2 linked regions of the Solidesulfovibrio magneticus RS-1 genome follow. The protein of the gene in region 1 binds, or shares a complex with, the protein of each later gene. Links are inferred from orthologs where the notes say so. Each region holds a gene or a part of one and is shown on either strand. Other genes may lie near its edges.

Region 1 (8,049 bases):
GGGAGGGTCCGGGAGGGGGTAACCCCCTCCCGGCCGCCGGAGGCATCTTCTTCTTACGTTCTCATCATTTACGCGCCAGGCCCAAGCTTTCGACAATGGCCGAGGCGGCCTTGGCGGTGTAGTCTTCGGGAGTGAGCGCCGCCTTGTCGGCGTCGGTCATGATGGAGCGCGGCCGGTTGACGTACTTGGGGTCGGCCTTGACGCCGTAGGCGGCGGGGAAGCTGTCCTCGAAGTACATTTCCTGGAAGCCGATGAATTTGAGGTGGTGGGCGGTGGCGTCGAGGATGGCTTCTTCGGAGGCTTCGATGAGCCCAAGCTCCTTGGCCTTTTGCAGGCCGGCCAGGCATTCGCCGCCCTGGGTGCAGCTGATGTGGCCGTGGCGGTTGGCCAGAAGCATGCCTTCGACGATGGCCTGCTCGGTGACCTGCACCACCTGGAAGCTGCCGGGGCCGCCGATCTTTTCGTATTCCTTGGCGAAATGGGCCACGCGCGGAAACGAAACCGGGTTGCCGATCATGGCCGCCTGGGCGGCGCTGGGGGTGACGGGCACGGCCCTAAACTCGCGCTTGGCCGGATCGGCCTCATCATAATACTGGAAAACCGGGTCGGCGTGGTGGGACTGCACACCGAAGATGCGCGGCAGGGAGCGGATGATGCCGAGCTTTTTGAGCTTTAAAAAGCCGCCCATGATGGCCGTGACGTTGCCGGCGTTGCCGATGGGCACGAACACGCATTTGCGGTAGGTGTCCCAGCCGTACCACTGGGCCACTTCGAAGGCGTAGGATTCCTGGCCGAGGATGCGCCAGGCGTTTTTGGAATTGAGCAGCGCCACGCGGTAGTTGTCGGCCAGATGCTCGACGACCTTCATGCAATCGTCAAAGACGCCGGGCACTTCGATGACCGTGGCCCCGCTGCCCAGGGGCTGGGCCAACTGCTGGGGGGTCACCTTGCCCTTGGGCAGGATGACCACGGACTTGATGGGGCCGCCGACATAGGCGGCGTAGAGCGCGGCGGCGGCCGAGGTGTCGCCGGTGGAGGCGCACACGGTCAGCACCGAATCCCAGCCATTGACCCGCACCAGATGTTTCAAATAGCTGAACGCGCAGGCCATGCCCCGGTCCTTGAAGGAGGCGCTGGGGTTTTGGCCGTCGTTTTTATAGGCGAACGGCACGCCGACCAGCTCGGCCAGGGCGGCGTTGGCGGCAACGATGGGCGTGTGGCCCTCGCCCAGGTAGACGATGTCCTGTTCCTCCATGACCGGGGCCATGAGTTCGTAGAACCGCAGCACGCCGCGCAGGGCCGTGGAACGCGACGAGGCGCGCTTGTCGAAAAGCCCCTGCCAGTAGCTGGCCGGGTATTCGAGGAGGCTGTCGAAGGTGGTGTCTTCGAGCAGGAACACGCCGCCGCAATGGGGGCAGGTGTAGTAGAGTTCGCGGATGTCGAACCGGGCCTGGCAGCCCAGGCAGACGTACTCCATCTTGCCCCGGTATTTGGGAAAATCGCTCGTCGTGATCATGGCGCTCCCTGCGCTTTATCCGCTTCCCCTTCGGAGCGGAAGGCCGTTAGGACGTAATGCTTCGCAAAAACGATCTTGTGGTCACCTGCAACAATGGCCGAACCGGGCGGCCAGCCTCAGGCCGGCCAGAGTTCCCGGGCGCTGGCCGTCCACATGACGACGCCGCAGGCCACTTTGGCCGTGAGGCCAAAGACCTTGCCGTACAGGGCTCCCAGGGCGGCGCGCCGGGCCTCGGCGTCGTCGCGGCCATGCAGCCGCTCGAACATATAACAGCCGAAAAACGCCCCGGCAACGGCCCCGAAAAGAGCCCCAAGGCCCAGGAAAAACGGCGCGCCGCACAGCGCCCCGCCAAAGGCTCCCAGAAAGCCGCCCAGGTTGCCCTTGCCGCTGGCTCCGTAGCGTTTGGCCCCGAAAAGCTGGGCAAAGAGTTCCACCGCCTCGCCAGCCAGGGCCACGCACACGAGCAGGGCGTAAAACCCAAATCCCAGGTGCAACTCCGGGTGGAACATGTCCCACAGGATGACCAGGCCCAAAAGCGCCCAGTTTCCCGGCAAGCCAAAGACGTGGAGCGTCAGGCAGCCGAGCAGGACCAGGAGGAAAACGGCCAGGGCGACAAGGCTCACGCCCCGCTCTCCCGCTTGTCCACCACCCGCGAGGCCTTGCCCTCGGTCTTGGGCAAGCTGTTGCGCTCCACCAGCTCCACCTTGGGCGTGACCAGAATCTCGTCGCGAAGCCGGGCGGCGATGCGTTTTTGCAAGGCCCCGAGCTGGCGCATGTCCTCGACGAAGAACTCGTCGCGAATTTCCACCCGCACCCGGATGTTGTCGATGTAGCCGTCGCGCTCCAGCACGATCTGGTAGTCCTGGCCCACCTCGGGCATGGCCATGAGCACCCGCTCGATCTGCATGGGGAAGATGTTGACGCCCTTTATGATGAGCATGTCATCGCAGCGGCCGTGCAAGCGGTCGATACGGCGATGGGCCCGGCCGCAGGGGCACTGTCCGGGCAGGAAACGGGTCATGTCCCGGGTGCGGTAGCGGATGACGGGCATGCCTTCGCGGCCAAGGGTGGTCATGACCAGTTCGCCGAGTTCACCCTCGGCCACCGGCTCGCCCGTGGCCGGATCGACGATCTCGGCCAGGTAGGCGTCCTCCCAGACATGCATCCCGTTTTGCTCCTGGCACTCGAAGGCCACACCCGGCCCGTTCATTTCGGATAGGCCGTAGGAGTTGTAGGCCTTGATGCCGTAGAGTTCCTGGAGGCGACCCCGGGCTTCTTCCGTATAGGGTTCGGCCCCGACGAGCGCGATGCGCAGGGGCAGGTCGCGGGGATCAAGGCCGATCTCGGCGAAGATGGAATGCAGATACAGGGCATAGGACGGGATGATGTGGATGCCCGTGACCTTGAAGTCGGTGAGGAGCTTGATCTGGCGGTGGCTGTTGCCGGCCCCGGCCGGAATGGTCAGGCAGCCGAGCTTTTCCGCGCCGTAGTGGATGCCAAGACCGCCAGTGAAAAGCCCGTAGCCGGACATGTTCTGGAAAACGTCGGTGCGCCGCAAGCCCACCATGTACATGCAGCGGGCCATGAGCGAGGCCCACCAGTCCAGGTCTTTTTGGGTGTGGTAGATGACGGTCGGCGTGCCGGTGGTGCCGGAGGAGGCGTGCATCCGCACCATTTCGCTGTGCGGCAGGGCCAACATGCCGTCGGGGTAGCTGTCGCGCAGGTCCTGCTTGGTGGTAAACGGGATGCGGCCCACGTCGTCCAGGGAGTGGACGGATTCGGGATCAAACCCGGCCTCGGCGAAACGGCGGGCGTAGAACGGCGATTTGGCGGCCTGGGCCAGGGAACGGCGCAGCCGGCCGATCTGCAGTTGGGCTATCTCGGGCCGGGAAAGGGCCTCGGCGGCATCGTAGCAATCCACGACATCTCCTTGCTGGCGAATGTGGGGAGGGACCCCCTTTTTGAAAAAAGGGGGTCTCTCCCCACACCCCTCCTCCCCTAAAAACTTTCCACGGGAGGGTTAAGTGACTTGTGTTGTGCCTTCGAGGCTATACCCTCGGCAGGGCACGGGTTCAAGGGTCGCGGGAGGAGAAAAAGACTCAGCCCATGCCGAATTCGGACGGGGGCGGGATGTCGGAGAGGTTCTCGAACGCCGTCGATTCCTTGAGGAACAGCAGCTTCACCATGCCCGTGGGGCCGTTTCGCTGCTTGCCGATGATGACCTCGGCCACGTTGTCCTCGGGGGTGAGCTCTTCCTTTTTCTTATAGGCGGCGGCGCGGTAGAGAAAGATGATGACGTCGGCGTCCTGTTCGATGGCCCCGGATTCGCGCAGGTCGGACATCATGGGGCGTTTGTCGGCGCGCTCCTCGACCTTGCGGTTGAGCTGGGACAGGGCCACCACCGGCACGTGCAGCTCCTTGGCCAGGGCCTTGAGGCTTCGGGAGATGTCGGAAATTTCCTGCTCGCGGGAATCGATGTGGCGCGAGGCGCGCATGAGCTGGAGGTAGTCCACCATGATGAGCCCAAGGCCGTGCTCGGCCTTGAGGCGGCGGCAGCGGGCGCGCAGATCCATGGTGGTGATGGCCGGAGTGTCGTCCACGAAAATGGGCGAGGCGGACAGATGGTTGGCCGCGTCGTAGAGCCGCGACCAGTCCTCGTCGTCAAGGCGCGCCCGGCGCAGCTTGGCCAGATCGACCTTGCCCCAGCAGCACAGCATGCGCTGCATGATCTGCTCCATGGACATTTCCAGGGAAAAAACGGCCGTGGGAATGGCCGACATGGCGGCGGCGCGCATGGCCACGTTCATGGCAAAGGCGGTCTTGCCCATGGACGGGCGGCCGGCCACGATGATGAGATCGGAGGGCTGGAGACCGGCGGTCATCTCGTCGAACTGGTAGTAGCCCGAGGCCACGCCGGTGACGAGTTCCTTGTTCTCCATGCGCTGTTCGATCTGCTCGAACACGTTGTGGATGATGTCCTTGGAGGACTTGAGTCCCTTGGTGGCCTTGGAGTCGGTGATGGAAAAAATGGCCTGCTCGGAGGCGTCGAGCAATTGCTCGGTGGTCTGGGCCCCTTCGTAGCAGCTGCTGATGATGTCCACGGCGGTGCTGATGAGCCGGCGCTGGACGGATTTTTCGCGGACGATCTCGGCGTGGTGGGCGGCGTTGGCGGCCGAGACCGTGGCCGAGGCCAGCTCGGCCAGATAGGCCGGGCCGCCGACCTCGTCGAGCTTGCCCGAGGCGCGCAGGGCTTCGGCCAGGGACACGAGGTCCACCGGGGCGTTGCGCCGGGCCAGATCGAGGATGGCCTGATAGATGAAGCGGTGGGCCGGGGAGTAGAAATCGTCCTCGCCGATGACATCGACGAGATTGAAAAGCGTGGCGTTTTTGAGGAGAATCCCCCCCAAAACCGACTGTTCGGCTTCGAGGTTCTGGGGGGGAACTTTTCGCAGGACGTCGGAAGAGACCCGCTCCAGGGCCTGCCCGGTCAGCGGTTCGCCGCTTCCCGAGCCGGCGGCTCTGGCGTTACGCGGTTTCTTCCGTGGAGTGTCCATCGGCTTCGGCCTGGGCTTCGGCCACCGGAGCGGCTTCGGCGATTTCCTCGTCCTCGGGGCCGCCCTGGCGCACCACCGAGACCTTCACGGAACCGCGCAGCTCGGGCAGGAGCTTCACGGGCACATCGTAGTGTCCCAGCGACCGGATGGGTTCGGCCAGGACGATCTTCTTGCGGTCGATGTCGAAACCGAGTTCGGCCAGCTTGTCGGCGATGATGGCGGTGGTGACGGAGCCGTAGAGCTTGGCGCCTTCGCCCACACGCACTTCGATGACGATGGCGATTTCGGCCAGACGGTCGGCCAGGCCCTTGGCGTCGGCGATCAGGGCGTCACGCTTGGCCTGGAGCTTCTTGCTCTCGTTTTCGAAACGGCGCAGATTGGCTGGCGTGGCCAGCATGGCCAGGCCCTGGGGGATCAGATAGTTGCGGCCGTAGCCGGGCTTGACCGAGACTTTGTCGCCAAGGCGGCCCAGATTTTCCACGTCCGCGCGCAAAATGAGTTCCATGGCTTCCCTACCTTACATCTTCTTCAGGTGTTCGGCGCTGTGCGTGGCCGTGTAGTACAAGAGGGCCATCTGGCGGGCGCGCTTGATCTCAAGGGTCAGGCGACGCTGGCACTTGGCGCAGGTGCCGGTGATGCGCCGGGCGATGATCTTGCCGCGATCCGTGATGAAATCCTTCAGGATGTCCGGACGCTTGTAATCAACGGGCAGGTTTTTGTTGGCGCAAAAACGGCAGAACTTCTTTTTCGGGGTGAACTTTTTCTTAAAGGCCATGGCTAGGCTCCCTCAGGCACGTATTTGTCGGCAAGCTTGACGGTGATGAACTTCATGACGCCGTCGGTGATGCGCACAATGCGTTCGAATTCGGCGATGGCCGTGGCCGGGGCGGCGAATTCGAAACGGGTGTAGTGGCCGCGGGTCTTTTTCTGCACCGGATAGGCCAGATCCTTCATGCCCCACTCGTCAACGCTGAGCATGGTGGTTCCCTGGCGTTCGAGAACACCCTTGAGGTTCTCGACGATCTCCTGCCGATTGTCCGTCGCCAGCTCCGGGGAGAGCAGCAACAAGGCTTCGTACTTCCGCATGGTTCCTCCTTTTGGTCCATGGCCCTTCCTCCGGGACGGTTGTCCTCCGGGAAGAGCAAGGCGAAGGGGAGTCGTTAGTCGTCCGACCCGCTTTTGTCAAGCCCCAGGCGCGAAGACAACGGCCGCGACGCCGACGGCCTTGGCCTCGAAAACGCCGCCTTGCCAAGGCGACCGGCCCCGTCTACATAATCCCACGGCGCGTCCGCGCCAAGCGCCCTTTCCGGGCGGCCGAGGTAGCCATGCGCATCCGCGCCAAACTGCTCATCATCCTGCTGACCTTAGTGCTGCCGCCGCTGGTCGCCGTCAGCTACTACGCCCTGCGCGAGGCCCGACTTCTGGGCGACGAACTGGCGACCCGGGCCGCCCAGTCCTTCAAGCACGCCGCCGAAGCCGAACTGGCGCTCATGGTGGACCTCATCGGCGAGGACGTGGGCGACAACCGGCTGCTGCTCGAACTTGGCCAGACCATGCTGGCCACGGACGCGGCCCGGATTTTGGAATCGCCAGCCCAGCCCCCCGAACCGGGACTTGCGCCGTCGCTGAGCGCCCCGCCCGGCGTGGACGAGGCCCAGACCCGATCATCCGGCGCGCCCCTGCTCCGCCTGGCCCCGACGTTTGCCACCCTGCAAGCCCGGCTTGGCGACAATCTGCTGTGGGCCTACGTCGCCCTGCCGGGCGGCGTCATGGCCACGGCCCCGAGCCATGGCCCCATGCCGGCCGGCTATGACGCCCGCGCCCGCCCCTGGTTCCAGGCGGCCATGCAGGCGGACCACCTCGTCTGGACCATCCTGGTCGATGCCGCCACGGGTCGCCTGACGGCCACGGTTTCCGGTACGGTGCGCGGCCGTGACGGACAGATTCTCGGCGTAGCCGGCGTCGATGCGCCCCTGGAGGCGCTGTTGCCGGAAAGCGATCTGTCGCGCCGCTGGGGCGACGGGGTGCGGGCTTCCTTCGTGCGCCTGGAGGCGGGCCGGCTGGAGCTCATCGGCAACCGCGACTTCCTGGACCCGGCGCTGGGCTGGAAAACGCCGATGACGCCGATGCCCCTGGCCATCGACAACGCCGACGGCCAAGCCGCCCTGGTTGCGGCCATGGAGTCCCATAGACCGGCTTTGGTGGCCCTGTCCGTGGACGGCGAGGACTATTTCGCCGCCCTGCGCCCCTTCACCGAGGCTCCGGCCGGACTGCTTGTGCTGGTGCCACGCCAAGCCGTGCTGCATCAGGCCGATTCGGCCGAGTCGGCCATCCTGGAACGCACCCAGGCCATGATGGCGGTGGTGGCCGGCATCACGCTGCTTGGCGTCGGCGCGGCGGTGGTGCTGGCCTTTTTCGGGTCCAGGGCCGTGACCCGGCCGCTGACCGGGCTGACCGTGGCGGCCGGCAAACTGGCCGAGGGCGACCTCGACGCCCGGGCTCCGGCCGGCGGGCGCGACGAACTGGGGCAGCTCGCGGCGACGTTTAACGCCATGGCCCCCAAGCTGGCCGAACGGATGCGGCTCAAGCAGGACATGCTTTTAGCCAAGGAAGTGCAGCAAAACCTGCTGCCCAAGGCCCCGCCCCATCTGCCGGGCCTGGACATGGCCGGGGCGACCATTTTTTGCGACGAGACCGGCGGCGACTATTTCGATTACCTCGCCTTTGCCGAAGCGCCCCACGGCGGCTGCGACGTCATCATCGGCGACGCCACCGGGCATGGCATCGCGGCGGCGTTGTTCATGGCCACGGGCCGGGCGCTTTTGCGCGGCGGGCAGGGCGTCGGCTGCGGCCCGGCGGCGCTATTAACCCTGGCCAACACGCTGTTGTGGCAGGACACGGCCGATTCCGGGCGCTTCATCACGCTGTATTTCCTGCGTCTGGAGGGCGGCGGTCTGGCCCCGTACGGCCGGCTGACCT
Region 2 (5,484 bases), 690 kb from region 1 along the record:
CACCCGCTTGTCCACGCAGGCGCACTGGTCGAACTTCGAGTACACCTTGCGTTTCTTGCGAAACGACGTCTTGACCTCTTCAAGGAGGAAGATGACCCGCTGGCGCTGGTTCATCTCATCCTCGGAAGGATCGTCTTCCTCGATGGTCTTGACCACGTCCTTGAGCTTGATACGGCCGATCTTGAGGTCCTCGCCGACCTGGATGAGCTCTTCCACGGCCACCGGCACTTCCACCAGGGCGTAGAGGACTTCCATTTCGCCGTTCTCGATCTTCTTGGCGATGACCACCTCGCCCTCGCGGTCGAGCAGCGGCACAGCGCCCATCTCGCGCAAGTACATGCGCACCGGGTCGGTGCTGCGGGACGAATAGTCGAGGGAATCCTCGCTTTCGGTCAGTTCCAGATCGGCGTCCGGGGCGTCGTCTGGCTCGGCGGCGGCCACTTCGATCTTGCGGCCGTCCTTGTCGGTGTCCACGAGGTTGATGTCGAGCTGATCGAAGATGGCAATGACCTCTTCGAGCTGCTCGGGGTTGTTCACCTCGGAAGGCAGGGCCTTGTTCACCTCGTCGAAGGTGAGAAAGCCTTTTTGCTTGCCTTTGATGATGAGGCTTTTGATCTGTTGGATCTCTTTGAGATTACTCATCTCCCCTCCCGGAAAGGGCTTGCAGTTCCCCGAGTAGCCGCAGGGCTTCCTCGCTGTCTCCCCGTTGCTGGGCCAGACGGATGGCGTCCATGACGGACCGCCGCCGGTCGCTCTCCCGCGCCTCATGGAGAAATACGCAAAGTTCCTCGAAAAACGCCGCCGCGTCCTCGTCGGACACGGGCGGTTCCATCTGCGCCTTGGCCCAAAAGGCGGTTTCGGGCTCGGTCAGGCGCGCCTCGGCCTCGTCCGAAACCAATCCGGCCAATCTGGCGAAAAACAGCCGGGCGTCGGCGTTGCCCAAAAGCTCGCCCGCCCCGGCTCCGGCAAGGTGCGCCGCATAGTCCGGCCGGCGCACGACAAACGACAAAATCTGTGCGTCGCGCGGGGCCAGCTCCCAGGCCGGCTGGCGCGGCGCGGCCGTCTCGCCCGGCCGTGGCCCGGGGGCCGGCCTCTTGGCCGGTCGGGAAAGCAGCCGTCGCAGTTCGGCCTCGGCCAGCCCCAGCCCCGAGGCCACGCGCGGAATAAACAGCGCCCGCAGGCCCTCGTCGGCCAGGCCCCCCAAAAACTCCCCGGCCCAGGCCACGATCTCCCGGGGGGCGTAGCTCTCGCGCACCATGCGCAGACAGAAATTGAGTCCGTCTTCGGCCCGTTCCAGACAGGCTTCGAATCCGTCGCGCCCCTGGGCATGAAGCAGGCTGTCCACGTCCTCGCCGTCGGGCAGGGGCACTACCCGGCAGGCTCCGCCAAGGGTCAAAAGCATCTGGGCCGCCCGCAAGGCCGCCTTGCGCCCAGGCGCGTCGCCGTCAAAGACCAGATCGACCCGGGGGGCGAACCCGCTTAGGCGCTTGGCCTGCTCATGGGTCATGGCCGTTCCCAGCACCCCGCAGGCCTCGCCGTAGCCGAACTGGTGCAGGGTGATGACGTCGAGATAGCCCTCGCTCAAAAGCGCCCGCCGGGTCTTGGCCATGACCGGCCTGGCTTCGTAGAGTCCGTAAAGATGCTGCCCCTTGGTATAGATGGGGGTTTCGGCGCTGTTGAGATACTTCGGATCGCCCTCGCCCATGACCCGGCCGCCAAAGGCGATGACCCGGCCGCCGCCGTCGCGGATGGGAAACATGAGCCGGCCGCGAAACCGGTCCCATGTGCGCCCGTTCTTGCCCTGGGTCAAAAGGCCCGCGATGATGGCCGAATCGTCGTCAAAGCCCCTGCCGCGCAGCACGGTTTGCAGGCCCTGCCAGCCCTCGGGGCTCACGCCCAGGGAAAACCGCTCGATCATCTCGGCGCTGACCCCGCGCCTTTCCAGGTACTCCCGGGCCACCCGGCCTTCGTCCCGGCCAAGCAAGTGGCGGAAATACCGGTCAGCCAGCTCGTGCATGGCTAGGCAAGCGTCGCGTTCGCGCTTCTTGGCCGCCGCGCGCGGGTCGCTGCGCGCCCGGCCGAGATCGACTCCCACTTCGGCTGCCAGCCGCTCCAGCCCTTCACGAAACTCCAGGCCGTTTATGCGGCAAAAAAAATCAATCACGTCCCCCGAGGCCTGGCATCCGAAACAGTGGAAAAAGCCTTTGTCGGGATGTACGTTAAACGACCCCTTGGTCTCCTGGTGAAACGGACAAGGCCCCACCAGCCGGCTGCCGACCGGCCGCAGGGTCACATAACGCCCCACGATTTCGGCGATGTTGGCCCGGGCCTTGACCGCCGCCACGGCCCCGGAATCATTTTTCATCGCACCCGGCCAGACAAACGTTGCAAGCGGCCCGGGGCCGCCCAAGGGTTGCTCGCTCCCGCCGGCGAAGCGAACAAAAAATGCCGACGCTTATTTGAGCGTCACCATGGTCATGCCGTCGCCGCCCCGATCCTCGGGAGCGATGGCAAAGGACGCGACCTGGGGATGGTCCTTCAGCATCCGATGCACCTCACGCCTAAGCGCCCCGGTGCCCCGACCGTGGATGACCTCCAGCTCGCCGTGCCCGCGCAGCAGCGCATTGTCGACAAAGGCCAAAAGCTCGCTCTCAGCCACGTCGGCGCGCATTCCCCGCAAATCGACCACCAACCCCAGCCCCTTGGCCTCCGAGGCTGTCGGCGTCACCACCGCACCGCCCCCGGCCTTGGCCGGTTTGCCGGCGGCCGGGGCCAGATCAGCCACGTTCACCCACAGGCTCACGCCGCCAATATCGACCTTGGCGGCCTGACGCTTGAGGTCTTTTTCCCGCACCACGCCGATTTTGTTCCAGCTTGTCACCTGAACCGAATCGCCAGGAGCCACGACGGACAGGTCGAAGGCCACAGCCGCGGCCTCGCCTCCGGGTCCCCCGGTCAATTCGTTGCTTTCATCAATAAGTCTTTTGCGAACATCGGCAAGGGCCTTTTGCGCTTCCTTACGTCCCAGGCGTCCGGCCTCGTGGCGACGCACGATGTCGCGGGACAGCTCGCGGATTTCCTCCACCAGCTTGTCCTGAGCTTTCTTCAAGTTGTCCTTGAGCTTTTGAATCTTGCCTTCTTCGGCCAGCCGCTTGGCGGCAATGGCCTCCAGCTCGTGTTCGCGACGCAAGGCCAGGTCATTTAAGCGGTCGAACACCAGTCCGGTGTCGTTGCCGTCCAGGAGCAGATAGCGGTTGGCCCGCTCCAGGATGTCCTCGGGCAGGCCGTGCTCCCGGGCCACGTCCAGGGCGATGGACGCCCCGACCTGATCGTAGGCCAGACGGTAGAGCGGCTTTTTGGTGGCCGGATCAAAGAGCATGCAGGCGGCGCGCACGCCTTCCCGGGACAGACCGTAGGCCTTGAGCGCCGGAAAGTGGGTGGCGGCGGCCAGATAGGCCCCCCGGTCAAGGAGACCGTCCACCACGGCCTGGGCCAAGGCCGCGCCCTGGGACGGGTCGGTGCCGGCCCCGAATTCGTCAAGGAGCACCAGCGTGTCCGCGTCGATGTCCGGCCAGACGCGCGAGAGGTGGCGGATCTGGGCCGTGAAGGTGGACAAATGGTCCTCAAGGCTTTGCTCGTCGCCGAGAAAGACGAAAATCTTGGCGAAAAAGGGCAGGCTGCTGCCCTCCCCGGCCGGCACGGGCAACCCCGACAGGGCCATGGCGGCCAGAAGCCCCAAGGTCTTCAAACAGACGGTCTTGCCGCCGGCGTTGGCCCCAGTGACGATAAGCGCCCGTTGGTCGGGGGCCAGTTCCAGGTCCTGGGCCACGGCGGAATCCGGGCCGGCCAGGGCCAGCAGGGGATGGCGGGCGGCGAGCAGGCGCACGGCCCGGCCCTGGGCGACCTCGGGCAGCGTGCCACCAAAGGCATCGCACAAGGCGGCCTTGGCCCACAGCACGTCGCAATCCACGAGCAGGCGGTAGGAGGCCGCCACTTCCCGGCGCTCGTCCCGGGCCAGGCCGGTCAAAAAGGCCATGACCCGGGCCTCGGCCTCGCGCTCCTCGTTTTTGAGTTCCTGGAGGCGATTGTTGATCTCCACCAGGAAAAAGGGCTCCACGTAGATGGTTTCCCCGGTCTGGGAATAGTCGTGGATGACGCCGGGCAGGCGGCCCTTGAAATTGGCCCGCAGCGGCAGGACGTAGCGGTCCGAGGAGATGGTGACGTAATCGTCCTGCAAAAGCGGCCCCAGCTCGCGCTCGGAGATGAACTCCTTGACCTTGGTCAGGATGGTCTGGTGGATGGAGCGGATTTCCTGGCGCACGGAGAAAAGCTCGGGCGAGCTTTCGTCCTTGAGGCGTCCGTCCGGGCCCAGGCAACGGGCCAGGGCGGCCTGGGTCTTCTTGGCCCAGGGCGTGCGGTAGACGATAGCGCCGAGTACGGAGTCGCCCTCTTCGCGGCCCAGGGCTTCGCGCAGGGCGGCCACCCGCGACAGCACGTGGGAAAGAGCGACCAGCGCATCGAGGTCCAGGACCCGGCGTTCGCTTTCGAGTACGGCGAAAAGCGGCTCGATGTCGGGAAAAGCGGTGAATTCGAAGGCCCGGTCGCGGCGCAGCTCAAGGGCCTCGACGAGCTTTCGCTGTTCCGTGGCCAAACGCGCGGCATCGCCCATGGGCCCAAGGGCCCGACAGGCGGCGGCGGCCGGTTCCGAGGCGGCATAGCCGGCCAACCGGTCCAAAACCTTCGGAAACTCCAGCAACGAAAGAGTTCTGGATTCCATAAGAAAATGTGGATTCGGGGAGGTCAGGAAGCGAGGCGCGCCTTGACGGCGTCGCTGACCCGCTTGCCGTCGACCCGCCCCTTGTGAGCGGCCAGCACCGCCTGCACGACCTTCCCCATGTCCTTCATGGAGGCGGCGGCAAGGTCGGTCACGGCGGCGTTGACGGCGGCGGCAAGCTCGTCGTCGGTCAAGGGAGCGGGAAGATAGGCGAGCAAAACGCCCAGCTCCCGCTCCTCTTTTTCGACAAGATCAGCCCGGTTCGCCTTGGCGAACTGTTCGATGGACTCCCGGCGCTGCTTGGCCTGCTTGGCCAGGACGTCGCAATACTCGTCCTCGGTCAAAGGGCGTCGCAGTTCGACCTGACGGTTTTTCGCGGCTGACTTAAGCATCCGCAAGACACCGAGGGTCAACTCGTCCCTGGCCTTCATGGAAGCCAGGTAGTCGGATTCGATACGGGCTATGAGATTCATTACATCATGTTGATTTTGCGCATTTTCTTGAGCAACCGCTTGCGAGCGGCGGCCTTCTTCTTCTTGCGCATGACGCTGGGTTTCTCAAAGTGCTGACGTTTCTTCAGCTCGGAGAGAATCCCGGATTTTTCGACCTGCTTCTTGAAGCGGCGCAGGGCCACGTCAAAGTTGTCGGACTCCTCAAGGTAGACACCGGGCATTCACATCACCCCCTCTTTGAAAAATTCCCTCGCGGTA

The links. The genes of interacting proteins can lie anywhere in the genome.
Region 2: the proteins of dnaB (region 1) and dnaG are in contact, whole or in part, in a crystal structure (PDB 2R6A), measured with the Geobacillus stearothermophilus proteins. The link is inferred for Solidesulfovibrio magneticus RS-1 from one-to-one orthologs. Residues at the interface, in WP_033016901.1 of Geobacillus stearothermophilus: Ser13, Glu15, Ala16, Gln18, Glu91, Leu92, Asp94, Ala95, Val96, Pro97, Thr98, Ala99, Ala100, Asn101, Tyr104, Tyr105, Ile108; in WP_049624496.1 of Geobacillus stearothermophilus: Lys456, Leu457, Leu458, Pro459, Ala460, Asn463, Ala464, Leu467, Leu535, Leu536, Ile537, Ala538, Gln544, Glu545, Asp548, Tyr549, His552.

What each region holds. Positions count from the first base shown.
Region 1 is NC_012796.1:3,019,167-3,027,215, forward strand. The notes cover bases 2,844-5,832. They hold dnaB (replicative DNA helicase), read right to left. Parts: upstream 5,071-5,832; coding sequence 3,616-5,070; downstream 2,844-3,615. Other genes in these bases: DMR_RS12930 (phenylacetate--CoA ligase family protein), read right to left, coding at 2,844-3,437; rplI (50S ribosomal protein L9), read right to left, coding at 5,042-5,575; rpsR (30S ribosomal protein S18), read right to left, coding at 5,588-5,832. In the rest of the region: thrC (threonine synthase), read right to left, coding at 65-1,516; DMR_RS12925 (DUF456 domain-containing protein), read right to left, coding at 1,633-2,139; more of DMR_RS12930, read right to left, coding at 2,136-2,843; more of rpsR, read right to left, coding at 5,833-5,845; rpsF (30S ribosomal protein S6), read right to left, coding at 5,848-6,156; DMR_RS12955 (SpoIIE family protein phosphatase), read left to right, coding at 6,396-8,049. UniProt on the Escherichia coli protein: The main replicative DNA helicase, it participates in initiation and elongation during chromosome replication. Travels ahead of the DNA replisome, separating dsDNA into templates for DNA synthesis.
Region 2 is NC_012796.1:2,333,236-2,338,719, reverse strand. Bases 1-2,954 are described here. They hold dnaG (DNA primase), read right to left. Parts: upstream 2,366-2,954; coding sequence 635-2,365; downstream 1-634. Other genes in these bases: DMR_RS09790 (endonuclease MutS2), read right to left, coding at 2,456-2,954; rpoD (RNA polymerase sigma factor RpoD), read right to left, coding at 1-642. Outside these bases: more of DMR_RS09790, read right to left, coding at 2,955-4,777; DMR_RS09785 (GatB/YqeY domain-containing protein), read right to left, coding at 4,801-5,247; rpsU (30S ribosomal protein S21), read right to left, coding at 5,247-5,447. UniProt on the Escherichia coli protein: RNA polymerase that catalyzes the synthesis of short RNA molecules used as primers for DNA polymerase during DNA replication.